3 regions of the Arthrobacter sp. P4_F10 genome follow, and region 2 is predicted to be linked to each of the others. Evidence: riboswitches for the same ligand, from Rfam matches in the RefSeq annotation. Region 2 holds a riboswitch; each other region holds the start of a gene.
What was found. A riboswitch is a leader RNA that binds a small molecule or an ion and turns the genes downstream of it on or off. The one in region 2 is predicted to bind cyclic di-AMP.
Positions count from the first base shown of each region.

Region 1: another riboswitch for cyclic di-AMP. It lies ahead of AC1DR1_RS13230 (NlpC/P60 family protein); the one in region 2 lies ahead of AC1DR1_RS12775 (hypothetical protein).
Region 3: another riboswitch for cyclic di-AMP. It lies ahead of AC1DR1_RS09615 (aggregation-promoting factor C-terminal-like domain-containing protein); the one in region 2 lies ahead of AC1DR1_RS12775 (hypothetical protein).

Region 1 covers NZ_JBFUJJ010000011.1:23,117-27,387, reverse strand. Annotated here, with positions in the region: gene mobA (molybdenum cofactor guanylyltransferase) at 1-453, opposite strand, end outside; gene AC1DR1_RS13235 (HNH endonuclease) at 539-1,039, opposite strand; gene AC1DR1_RS13230 (NlpC/P60 family protein) at 1,260-1,997, opposite strand; cyclic di-AMP (ydaO/yuaA leader) riboswitch at 2,293-2,462, opposite strand; gene AC1DR1_RS13225 (M23 family metallopeptidase) at 2,600-3,421, opposite strand; cyclic di-AMP (ydaO/yuaA leader) riboswitch at 3,426-3,645, opposite strand; gene AC1DR1_RS13220 (iron-dependent transcriptional repressor DtxR) at 3,791-4,271, opposite strand, start outside.
Region 2 covers NZ_JBFUJJ010000010.1:57,951-62,221, reverse strand. Annotated here, with positions in the region: gene AC1DR1_RS12785 (response regulator transcription factor) at 1-506, shown strand, start outside; gene AC1DR1_RS12780 (sensor histidine kinase) at 499-1,503, shown strand; gene AC1DR1_RS12775 (hypothetical protein) at 1,600-2,265, opposite strand; cyclic di-AMP (ydaO/yuaA leader) riboswitch at 2,270-2,473, opposite strand; gene AC1DR1_RS12770 (hypothetical protein) at 2,644-2,922, shown strand; gene AC1DR1_RS12765 (cation:proton antiporter) at 2,919-4,133, shown strand; gene AC1DR1_RS12760 (DNA alkylation repair protein) at 4,184-4,271, opposite strand, start outside.
Region 3 covers NZ_JBFUJJ010000006.1:139,356-143,626, reverse strand. Annotated here, with positions in the region: gene AC1DR1_RS09625 (response regulator transcription factor) at 1-392, shown strand, start outside; gene AC1DR1_RS09620 (sensor histidine kinase) at 396-2,096, shown strand; cyclic di-AMP (ydaO/yuaA leader) riboswitch at 2,265-2,424, shown strand; gene AC1DR1_RS09615 (aggregation-promoting factor C-terminal-like domain-containing protein) at 2,424-3,248, shown strand; gene AC1DR1_RS09610 (bifunctional glycosyltransferase family 2/GtrA family protein) at 3,397-4,271, shown strand, end outside.

The DNA of each region.
Region 1 (4,271 bases), on a different contig from region 2:
AAACCCCGCGAGTGGTTGCTTCCGGCCTTCGGCCGAGACGGCCATGACGCCGTCGCCCCCGTCCCGTTCCGGCGCAACTGCAACAGACGCGGCCAGCGATTCGGCCAGGGCGCGGACTGCCTCGGCCGAGCGCGGCATGTCACAGGCAAGGACCAGGGTAAACGGCGCCGCCGCGGCTGCCCCGTGCCGGCCGGGGTGGTCCGCGTCCAGCGCGGCCAGTCCCGCGGCGATGGCTGCGGCCGGCCCCGCGAAAGGCGGGTCTTCCCTGCAGCTCAGCACGCCCCCGGGCAGGTCCCCGGGGTCAGGACCGACGACGACGGTGCGCCCTGCCCCGCCCGCGGCGCGCAGTGAGCGCTCAAGGAGGGTGGCGCCGTCGTAGATCAGCCCGGATTTGGGCACGCCGCCCAGGCGGGAGGACCGTCCCCCGGCGAGAATAATGGCATCGAACTCCACCGGTTCAGCCTAGCGCGGCGCCGGCTGCCGCCGAATCAGCCATGAACTGCCCGGCAGCAGTTCAGGCAGCAGTCCAGGCAGCAGTTCAGGCCGCTGACTCAGGCAACAGGAACGGGTCCCAAGCCGGCGTCGGCTTCTCGAGCTCCTTGATTTGCCAGATGGCGCCCTTTGGCGGGCCCGGAACAAAACCGATCTTCCAGCCCATCTCCGCCGGGGTGTGGTCGCTCTTGGCGTTGTTGCACCGCAGGCACGCCGCCACCAGGTTCTCCCAGGAATCGGCCCCGCCCCGGGATTTTGGCTGGACGTGGTCGATGGTGTGGGCAGCCTTGCCGCAGTAGGCGCAGCGGTGGGCATCGCGGCGGAGCACGCCGCGGCGGCTCACCGCTGTCATGGTGTTGTACCTCGGCCGGATGTAGCGGTTCAGCAGGATCACGGACGGGCGGCCCAGAATATCCTGGGGGCCGACAACGGGGTCGTCCCCTTCGGCCACCACGCTGGCCTTTCCGGTTAGGACAAGGACGAGCGCCCGGCGGAAGGTGATGACCGCCAGGGGTTCATATCCAGCATTCAGAACGAGAGTGCGCATCCGCATACCTCTTCACGGCCGCACCCGCCAGCGGCACGAGGGCCGGCTGCCCTCTGCATGGTCGGGCTATGGATCGACAACACAAGAGTAAACACTCAGGTGCCGGATCACCGAATATTTTTTCACGGGCGCAGTCTTCAGCGCGGAAAGTTCACGGCGCGGCAACGCAAAAGACCCCCGCCAAGAGGCGGGGGTCTTTCGAAGGTGCTGGGGGTCTTGCTTAGGCGCCGACGCGGATGAAGACCGGGCCGGAGCCGACGTTTACGCTGTACAGCGCGGTGGTTCCGCCGTTCCAGCCGCCGTGGACTGCCATGCCGTTGCCGACGTAGACCGCGATGTGAGCCATGCCCACGCCGCCGTTCTGGTAGTAGGCGAGGTCGCCCGGGCGTGCCTCGGCGGCGCTCACGGTGCGGCCCAGGGACAGGTAACCTGCCGGCCAGCCGTGGTAGTGGATGCCGGCCGCGGCCAGCGCGTTGGTGGCGAGGGCGGTGCAGTCCTGCGCCACGCCGATCTGTGCGTAGGCAGCGGCGGCGATGGTTGCGCCGGAGCCGCTTCCGATGCCGGCGGGAGCCTGGGCAGCGACGCCGCCGCTGACACCAAGCTCGGTGCCACCGGCGCGGGAGGCGTTGGAATCCTGGACCTGCACGACGGGAGCCGGCGACGTGGTCACAGCGGGCTTCTCGTAGGAGATCGCGATGGTGGAAGCGGCCGAGATTGTGGCCGGAGCGGCGGACTGGACTTCCAGGGCCGAAGCGGAGGTGGATTCGCGCTGAACATTGGTCTCAGCAGCGTTGGCTGCGATTCCACTGGTCAGAACCAGACCGGAAGCTGCGGCGATGACCGCGGCCTGACGGCCCACGCCGCCGGCGTTGTCGCCGACAGCCTTGGCAATAACAGCCAGCGAGTTGGTCTTGGTGACCTCGGCGCGGTGCCGTGCAACAGTTGCACGAGTAGTCATTAAGTTCTCTCTTTCGTGATCCTTGGACCGCGCGCTTTCGGGCACGGACTGAGGACGCTCCGGCATCTTGGGGGTACGCCGGATCGCCCCGAAATGGGTTACTTAGCGAAGGGTGTACTGCGAAGACGCGCCAAAAGCGGAAACTGCATGCTGTCCGGGCTCGGTAGAGAATGAGCCTGCGGAACGTGATCCAATCCGGGCGCCGGCAAGGGCGGCACGTGATGTGGATTCCAGCGGGCTCAAAAGAGCCTCGCCGGTGCGCATGCGCGCAGAATTGTGGCGTGAAGACACGAAAGTAGCCTCTCCCAATGCCTACGAGGTGAGCTGTCGGATTCGGATGGGAGTCACCCGGCCGCGCTGCTTCCTGGGAAGCTTTGCGACTTAACCCCAAGGCCTTCTTTCGAAGGCCAAAATTGGTTCCCCCGCCCCTGCCAGACGATGTAATGCGAACGGACCTTGAGCGGTGGCAGAGCTAGGCAATCCACTCAAGAGCGCCAACTTCGGAAAAGTTGGCGTGCTTCAAACCCTACAGGAGTCCGGACCCAATGTCACATTCAGATCACGGCGTGTCACAAGAATCTGAGAGTGGTCCATCGTCTTTGTTAGAGCCAGCCGAGGGGGTCAACGACGTCGCCGTTGACCATCACTTCAAAGTGGAGGTGGCAGCCCGTGGAGGCGCCGGTGGTTCCGCTCATGGCGACGACGTCACCGCGCGATACCTTCTGGCCGACCTCGACCGAGGCAGAGGACAGGTGGTTGTACGTGGTCTCCAGGCCGTTACCGTGGTCGATGACCACCCGGTTTCCACCGCCGAAGGGATGCCATCCATTGAAGGTCACGGTGCCGCTGGCGGCTGCATGGACCGCCGTGCCGCACTGGGCAGCGAAATCCTGGCCGCGGTGGAACTCCCCCGCGCCTCCGGTAATGGGGCTGACGCGGTAGCCGTAGGGCGAGGCCGTGACCAGCTGATCCAGCGGCCCGCCAAGTGTGCCCGCCGATGCGGCGCGGGTGATGCTGCCCACAGACTGGGCGCTCAGCAGCTGCTTGAGCTTCCCGTCCGGATCGCCCTTCGTGGTGACGGCAGTGCGGCTGAAGTCGACCTTTGCCGCGGCAGCGGCGGTGACATCCGGCTGAACGGCGGCCGAGAGAGCGCCGGATCCGCCGGGATTGGAGGCCATCACGGGGCTCGTGACGGGGACCGTCACGGTGAGAACCAGACCAGTTGCGGCCAGGGCGATCCCGGCTTTCTGCCCGACTCCGCTGGCCGAGGCAAACTCCGTTACCTGACGGAACGGACTGCGCCGGCGACGCCGTTCATCGCGGTGCGCGTCGCGCGGGCGTTCGGCCATATGCGCGACGACGGGACGCGGCTCCGGAGCGGGACCGGTCGCGCGGCGACGGCCCCTGGCGGTCTGGGTGGTCAAGAACGGTTCCTCTCTGGAGAGCCTGCGAAGTTAGCTGTCGGATTCGGGTCAGAGAGATCAAAGACCCGGTCCGCCGTTGCAAGCAGCCAGGCACAGGGGTATCCCCAGGGGATCCTTCGGTGGAAGCTGCTTGCCGCTGACGGACTTCACCCCAAGGCTGCTTAAGTAGCAGCCGAAAGTGGTTCCCCCGCCCCTGCCAGAAGGTGGTTCAGCGACTGATCCGCTGGCAGGGCTCGGCTTCGGATCAGGTAACGCTTTGGTATCGGTACTGGCCACTAACTATAGGGGATTAAGCCGCCCGGTGATAAATCCGTAATCGCAACTGTGCAGAACTCATGGGTCGTCCCACAACCGGCCCGTTGCGGCCGGTCAGGCGACCGTTACAAAGACGTGCGCGGCAACCTCGGGCGGCAGTTCCAGGGCTCCCTCGATATCGGGGACGCGGACCGAGATGTACTCCCCCACACGCTCCAGCGAGACCAGCGCGCCAGGCCGGATTCCGCCTTCGTCGAGCTGGGCCAGAAGCTCCGGCTCCACCTGGATCGGCTCCGCGAGCCGGTTGACCGTGATCCGCGAACCCGCACCGTAACCGGCCATGGCCTCCAGGAGGTTTACCGCCCTGTCCGCGGGGGCACCATTGGGCACCCCGCCAAGATCTGCCAGCCCCGGAATGGGGTTTCCGTAGGGCGAAACTGTCGGGTGGTTGAGCATCTCGAAGATTCGGCGCTCGACGCGTTCGCTCATGACATGCTCCCAGCGGCACGCTTCCTCATGGACGTAGGCCCAGTCGAGTCCGATCACGTCCGCGAGCAGTCGTTCGGCGAGGCGGTGCTTGCGCATGACACCGATG
Region 2 (4,271 bases):
GGCTGCCTGTCATGGACGGTATCGCCCTCATCGCGGCTTTACGGTCGAAAGGCATTGCCACGCCCATCCTGATCCTGACCGCGCTGGGCGATGCCGACGAAAAGATCAGGGGTCTGGACGCCGGAGCCAACGATTACGTGACCAAGCCGTTCGACGCCGGCGAACTGGCGGCACGCCTGCGCGCACTGACGCGCACCTTCCCTTCCCCGGCCCCGGCGCCGGTGGCGATCGGGGACTGGGAACTGGATCCGACGCAGCGTTCCGTCCGGTCCGTCTACGGGCACACGGTGTCGCTGACCGCGAAAGAAGGCCAATTGCTCGCAGCCCTGGCCGCGGAACCCGGCCGTGTCTTCACCCGGGACGAACTCCTCGCGGCGTACTTCCACGCCTCGGACCAGCCCGGCGTGATCGATACCTATGTTCATCACCTGCGCCGGAAGATCTCCAAGGCCGTCATCCGCACGGTGCACGGCCTCGGTTACCAGATCGGCGATGCCCATGAGTAACGGCGGGACCGCAGGAAATCCGGACCACTCCATTCTGCGCAAGGCCTCGCTCAAGGTCGCGCTGCGGATCAGCGCCGCGTGCGCGGTCATGGTTCTCGGGCTGCTCGCTGCCACGGCGCTGTACCTCATGAATCAACTCGCCCATCCAGAAGTGCCGGGCTCGGCGGCGGCCGGGACGGCCTACGCGTACCTGGACTCCAAAGATGTCCTCGAAGCCATGGTCATCGCCGGGGTGGCGGGAATCTTGCTGGCCGGCATCGTCGGGTGGCTCAGCGCGCGCAGCGCCATCCGTCCCCTCGGTGATGCCTTGGCCAGGCAGCGGCGCTTCGTCCAGGACGCGAGCCACGAACTGCGCACGCCCTTGACCATCCTGGACACCAGGATCCAGCTTGCCCAGCGCAATACCGTGCCCGGCTCCAGGCAAGGCCACGACCTGGCCCGGATCCGGGAGGACGCAGCAACGCTGACCGGGATTGTCAACGAACTGCTCCTCGCGGCAACAGCGGAAGTCCCGGACCGCTCCGCACCGCCTGCCGACCTTGCCGACACCGCCGCCAGCGTCGCCGGGAGCCTCCAGCTGGTGGCAGAGCAGCGCAAGGTGGCCGTGGACTTCGTAGCCGATGCCCGGCCGCTGGCCCGGATCGAGAATAACGCGCTGCGCCGTGCCGTGCTTGCCCTGGCGGACAACGCCCTCGCCCACACGCCCCCGGGCGGCCGGGTGTCCATCACGACCTCGATCGAGCAGAACCGCGCCGTGATCACGGTGGCGGACACGGGGACCGGAATCACCGGCGTCGATCAGACCCGGATCTTTGACCGCTTCGTACGGACCGCCAGCACAGGCAGTGCACACGGACAGCGAAGCTTTGGCATCGGTCTGGCCTTGGTCAGGGAGATCGCCGTCGCTGCGGGCGGCGCCGTTGAGGTGGCCGCGACAGGTGCCGAGGGGACGGTCATGAAGTTGACGCTTCCACTGGCCGGGCGGGGGAATCCCTGAGAACTATATGTACAGGAAAGACCGGCGATCGATTGCCCCCAAGGGAATCGATCACCGGTCTTTCCGGACTTTCCGGCCCGGAAGAGGCAGCGCGGCTTAGGCGCGGACGAAGGTGACGCCGCCGGTCGCCGTGAGCCATGACAGCGGGTGGACCATCGTCTGGTTCTTTCCGTTCATGCCGCCACTGACCACCTGGCCGTTGCCGGCGTAGATGGCAACGTGGCCGGACTGGACCACCATGTCGCCGGGCTGCGGGGTGCCCACAACGGTTCCGAGGCCAAGGAACGCCCGGGGACCAATGTTGCCAACCGGCTTGCCTGCCGCGCCAAGGGCCTTTTCGACCATGGCGGTGCAGTCCTGGGTGATGCCCACCTGGCTGTAAGCGGCCGAGAGCATGATGGCGTTGCGTCCGCCGGCAGCGGGCGCCGCGGCCGGCGCGGCCGCCGGAGCGGCCTGCACCTGCACGGTTGCCTTCGGTGCTGCTGCAGGCGCAGCGGCGGGAGCCGGCGCCGCGGCAACGGGCTGTTCGATGACCGGCGCTGCGACGGTAGCTACCGCGGGGCGGTCAAAGCTGATCTTGACGCTTGAGTCGGCGTTCACGGGGGCGCTGACCAGTCCCGTGACGTCCACGTTGGACGCCGGAGCGGAGTCCCGCTGAGCAGGTGCTGCGGCTGCGTTGGCTGCCATTCCGCTGGTGAGGACCAGGCCGGATGCGGCGGCGAGGACGGCCGTATGGCGCACAAAAGTACTGATTGAAGACATGAATGTAGCCTCTCCCAATGCCTGCGAGGTGAGCTGTCGGATTCGGATGGGAGGCACCCGGCCGCACTCCCGGGCCCGTCGTTGCGGGCACTGTGCGGCTTCACCCCAAGGCCTGCGAAATCAGCAGGCCAAAAGTGGTTTCCCCGTCTCTGCCGGTCGTTGATGCGAGTTACCCCCGGGCCGCGGCAGAGTTAGGCAATCGGCTGGGGAGCGCCCGTATCGGAGACAACAGGCACTCATCCACCGTAACGCGATCCGCATGCAAAAGTCACATTCAGGTAACGGCGGCCACAGAACGGTCCGGCAATTGCCCATGGGGCGGCGCCGCATCCGAACGTAGGATGATGCCATCAGCACACGCCGAAGCGGAGGCCCGAAATGAACAGCCACTGTGTCGCCATCTGCCAGTTGAGCAATCAGCCACAGGAGGATTTCGACGTCAACACCGAGCTGCTGATCCTGGACGGCCGGGACGTCCACGTGACCACCTGGGACGCGGAACCGCGCGACGGAGGTTTCGACGAGCACGTCCTGAATGACCGGGTGGACGCACTTGGGTACATGGTTGTCAATGACTGGGCGTTCCTGGACGGGAAAGCCTACGCCGTGGTGGAGCGGCGGTCGGGCCCTGGGCCCGCCCGCAGCGGCGAGCCGTGACATTCCTGTCCCTGGCGCTGATCGCCGTCGTCGCCCTGGCCGGACCCCTGCTGGCGCTGCCGGCGCGCTGGCGGTTGCCGGTGATGCTGGGCGAACTGTTGGCCGGCATCGCGATCGGACGCTCAGGCCTGGCCCTGGTTGATCCTGCGGACCCGACGTTTATCCTGCTGGCCAACATCGGGTTCGCGCTGATGATGTTTGTGGCCGGAACCCATGTTCCCGTGAGGGATCCGCAGATCCGCTCCGCCCTCGGCAATGGCTCCCGCCGGGCTATTGCGGCCGCGGCGGCAGCGGTGGCGGTCGGAACCGGGATCGGTCTGCTCTTCGGGACTGGACATGCTCCCCTCTACGCAGTGCTGCTGGCGTCCTCGTCGGCCGCCCTGGTCCTTCCGATCATCGATTCGCTGCGCCTCGGCGGACCCGATGTCGTCGCCATGACCGCGCAGGTGGCCATCGCCGACATAGCCTGCATTGTGGCGTTGCCGCTCCTCGTGGATCCGCCCAACGCAGGCCGCGCGGCGCTGGGCGTGCTTACGGTGACCGGCTGCGCGGTGGTGCTCTATTTCGTCTTGCGCTGGCTGGAGCGCAGGGGAATCCGCGCTCGCGTGCACCAACTCTCGGAAAGCCGCAAGTTTGCCCTGGAGCTGAGGAGCCAGCTGGCCGTTCTCTTCGCCCTGGCCGCAGTCGCGACATGGAGCAATGTGTCCGTGATGTTGGCAGGCTTTTCCTTCGGCCTGGTGGTGGCCGCCGTCGGCGAACCGCGGCGGCTGGCCCGGCAACTGTTCGCCCTCAGCGACGGTTTCCTTAGTCCGGTGTTCTTCGTCTGGCTGGGTGCATCGCTGACGCTCAAGGACCTGGCCGGACATCCGGAGATGATTGCCCTCGGCGTGGTCCTGGGAGTAGGGACCCTGCTGACGCACGCCGGCCTGGCGTTCCTGGGTCTCCCGCTGCCCCTCGGGGTGTTGTCGGCGGCCCAACTTGGCGTGCCGGTTGCGGCGGCGAGCATCGGCACACAGCTTCAGGTCCTGCTCCCGGGCGAGGCAGCGGCCCTGCTGGCCGGCGCTCTAGTCACCATAGCCGCGAGCGCCGTCGCCGGGTCACGGGCGGCGAGGGCTTTCGCGCTGCCTGCAAATGCCGACGGCAGATCCGGCGATGCCGGCAGCGCCGTCGGACAGGGCGATCCGGGCGGTCCCGGAGATCCGAAAGTCTGAAAGTCCGCAGCTCTGAACGCGGGCCGGGCCCGCGGGGAACGGTCGGATGGTCACTCTCCAACGGACGTGAATTGCAGCTCCGGCCTCGTCTTTGCCATCTCGGCCAGGACCCGGGAAACCGCGTCCCGGTCCGCAGCG
Region 3 (4,271 bases), on a different contig from region 2:
ATGACTACGTCACCAAGCCGTTCAGCATGGAAGAGGTGCTGCTGCGCCTGCACAGGCTGGTCCAGCGCTCCGGGGTGGCCGCCATGGACACCGCCGAGCTGGTGGTCGGGGACCTTGTACTCAATGTCGACACCCGCGAAGTCACCAGGGGCGGTGAGGAGCTGCATCTGACCGCCACGCAGTTCGAGCTGCTGCGCTACCTCATGGAAAACCCCAAACGGGTCATCAGCAAGGCCCAGATCCTGGACCGCGTCTGGGACTATGACTTCGGCGGCCAGGCGAACATCGTGGAACTGTACATTTCCTACCTGCGCAAGAAGGTCGACGCCAACCACGCTCCCATGATCCACACGGTGCGCGGCGCCGGCTACGTCCTGAAACCGGCGGACTGATCCGTGCCTTCACTTTCCGGTGTGACACGCGTCCCCGGGCGCGACTGGCGCAACCCCTCCACGTGGCATTTGCGCACCCGGCTGGTTCTCGTCGCCATGGCGCTGCTCGTGGCTATCTGCGGCGCTGTGGGACTGTTCAGCTACGCCTCCATGGACTTGTTCCTGACCCGGCAGCTCGATGACCAGCTCGGCCAGGCTTCGCACCGCTCGAGTGAGTTCAGCCGGCCCCCTGCCGGCAACCCCAATGGCAGGCCGGATCCCTTAGACGCGCGGGGACAAAGGGTCGGCACCCTCATCGCCCGGATTGAGAACGGCAACGTCAGCAGTGCAGGCTTCCTGGCCACCGACGCCACCCGCGCCTCGCTGTCATCGGAGGACGACCAGATCCTCCTGGGACTACGCACCGACGGTCTCCCCGTTGATCGCTCGCTGTCATCCGGCGCCTACCGTCTCGTTGCCACGCAGACCCCATATGGCGACACCATTGTCACCGGGCTTCCCCTTGCCGATAAACAGAGCACCCTGACCTCCCTTGTCTGGACCATCACTATTGTGTCGCTTGGCGGAATAGTTCTGATCGGCCTTGCCGGGACTGTGCTCATCCGCCGCACCATGAAGCCGTTGGAGCAGCTCTCCGAGGTGGCCACCCAAGTTTCCCGCCTCCCGCTGGACGCCGGCGAGGTGGCGCTCGGGGTGCGCGTCCCGGCGTCCGCCGCCCACCGCGGAACCGAAGTAGGCAGCGTGGGCTACGCGCTGAACCAGATGCTGGACAACGTCTCCAATGCCCTCGAGGCGCGGCAGGAGAGCGAGATGAAGGTTCGGCAGTTCGTCGCCGATGCCTCGCACGAACTCCGAACCCCGCTGACGGCCATTCGCGGCTACACGGAGCTGATGCGGATGACCGAGCACTTCACTCCCGACGGCCAGAGATCCCTCGCGCGCGTGCAAAGCCAGTCCGAGCGGATGACCACCTTGGTGGAGGACTTGCTGCTGCTGGCACGCCTGGACGAGGGACAGCCGCTCAAGATCTCCGACGTCGACCTCACCCAGTTGGCCATCGAGACGGTGAGCGATGAGAAAGTCATGGCCCCGGACCGCATCTGGCAGCTGGAGCTTCCGGAGGAACCCGTGGTGGTGCGCGGTGACGCGACCCAGCTTCACCAGGTCCTCGCCAACCTCCTGTCCAATGCACGCAAGCACACGGACCCCGGAACCAAGGTGGTTACGGGCGTCATGCGTTCGGCTGACGGCAGCGCCATGGTCACTGTGACGGACAATGGCCGCGGCATCGCCCCCGAATTCGTCGGCCGGGTCTTCGCCCGCTTCGCACGTGCCGACGCGGCGCGCACCAATCCCGCGACCAGCGCCGCAGCCAGCGCCGCAGCCAGCGCCGCAGCTAACTCAGCCGTCGCGACGGCGGGGGCCCGGTCCGGGGGCGCCGTGCGCTCGGCATCCGGCGCTGCTTCCGGTGCTGCTTCTAGTGCCGCTTCTAGTGCCGCTTCTAGTGCCTTTGGCATGGCAGCCGGAGGCAGCCATGGTCAGGGAACGGCGACTGCCGCGCCGACCTCGGAGGGCACGAGCGGGTTGGGCTTGTCCATTGTCCATTCGATCGTGGAGGCCCACGGAGGAACAGTCGAGGTCACGTCCCGGCCTGGCCGCACGGAGTTCGCCGTGCGGCTGCCCGCGGCGCCGCCGTCGGCGTAGCCACCCACAGGCCCCCACCCGAACGACCGGCGACTCCGGCGCAAGCCGACACCCCGCAGTTGTGACTCCTGTTACCAAAATGTGACTTAAGCGGCCGGGTCCTGTAGCGTCTTTGGGGTGCGCCGCCATTGGTGCCGCATATCCGGACGGACGCCAAACTCTGCCGCTTCCCGGATTCCGCTGGACCAGGCAGAGGCGGGGGACCCAGAGTTCCCGGGCATTCTGCTTTCATGCGCCCTCGGGGTGAAGCCGACACGTGAGTTTCCGTGCGGCCGGATGACCTCATCCGAACCCGACAGCTAACTCCGCCGGCGTTGAGAGGCCACCATGACTGAATTCCAAGTACAAACGCGCCCTGACGGCGATTCCCATTCCCGTTCCACCAAGTCGCGCCACCGCGCCGAACCGGCCACGCAGGCATCCGCCCTGTCCAGGCTGGCCACCGGCCTCGGCATCACCGGCCGCCGCGCCGCCGTCATCGCCGCCGCCTGCGCCATGCTGGTGGGGGGCGGCGCTGCCAGCCAGGCGGCAGAGCCGGGGAGCCAGGGCACGAACGTTGGAAGCAGCCAAACAGCCACCACCGCCGACCCGCTGGCCAAGCTCAACTTCGAGCGGGCCCAGGTGGCTGGGCCGACCGCTCCAGTGGAAAAAAACGTGGCACCCCAGATCTCGCAGGTTAAGGCCGTCGAAGCGCTGATCCAAGCACCCGCTGCTCCCGTGCCGGCTCCCTCAGCCCCCGCTCCTGCACCGGCTCCTGCAGCCGCTGCGGTTCCCGCCCCGGCCCCCGCTCCCGCACCGGCCCCGGCAGCTGCCCCGGCTCCCGCAGCTGCGCCGGTCGCAGTCGACGACCCCGCCGGGGCCCAGGCCTACGCCGCGGCCCAGCTGGGCAGCTATGGCTGGGCACCGGGCCAGATGCAGTGCCTGCATAAGCTCTGGACCAAGGAATCGGACTGGAAGACGACTGCCACCAACCCCAGCAGCGGCGCCTACGGCGTGGTCCAGTCCCTGCCGGCCACGAAGATGGCGAGCGCCGGCGCCGATTACATGACCAACTACCGGACCCAGATCAACTGGGGCCTGAACTACGTCAAGGAACGCTACGGCTCCCCCTGCGGCGCCCTGAACTTCCACTACGCACACAACTGGTACTAAACCGGCGCTAACCGGCCTCCACAGAAGGCCCCGGATCCACATGGATCCGGGGCCTTCTTGTGTGTCGGGGGCGGACCAGCCGGACTTCCACAGCCCCCGCACAGCTTGACCCTAAAGCCCTCATATGGGCCGCCGGGAAAGTTGAGCCATGACATTCACAGACCAGGCCACAGGAACCCTGCTCCGCTCCACGGCGACGCCGGCCAGCCCGGCCGCACGGCCGGGGCCTGCCCTGGCCGAAGCGCTTGGCCCGGGCACGTCCGCCGGGGCGCTTACCGGCCCGGGCGGCCGGCGCTCAGCCATTGACACGCGTGCCAGCACCCCCCTGCTGGACGTCACCATTCCGGTCTTCAACGAGGAACGGGATCTCGAAGCATGCCTGCGCCGGCTCCACGCGTACCTTCTCGGCGCCTTCCCGCACTCCTTCCGGATCACGGTGGCGGACAACGCCAGCACCGACGGAACGCTCAAGGCGGCGGAACGCGTAGCCCGCGAGCTGCGCGAAGTGAAGGTGGTCCATATGGCCGAAAAGGGCCGCGGTAACGCGCTTCGCAAGGTGTGGCTTGCCTCGCCGTCGCCGGTCCTGGCGTACATGGACGTGGATCTTTCCACTGATCTGGCCGCCCTCGGCCCGCTCCTTGCGCCGCTCATTTCGGGGCACTCCGACCTGGCGATCGGGACGCGCCTGACCCGCAACTCGCGTGTGGTCCGTGGACCCAAGCGCGAATTCATCTCGCGCAGCTACAACTTCCTGCTGCAGTCCCTTATGGGCGCCCACTTCAGCGACGCGCAGTGCGGTTTCAAGGCGATCCGGGCGGACGTGGCCCGGCAACTGCTCCCCCACACACTGGACAACGCCTGGTTCTTCGACACCGAGCTGTTGGTCCTGGCAGAAAAGTGCGGCCTGCGCGTCCACGAAGTCCCGGTGGACTGGACCGACGACCCTGATTCCAGCGTGGACATCGTCCAGACTGCCCTCGCTGACTTGCGCGGCATGGCACGGTTGAGCCGGGACCTGCTCTC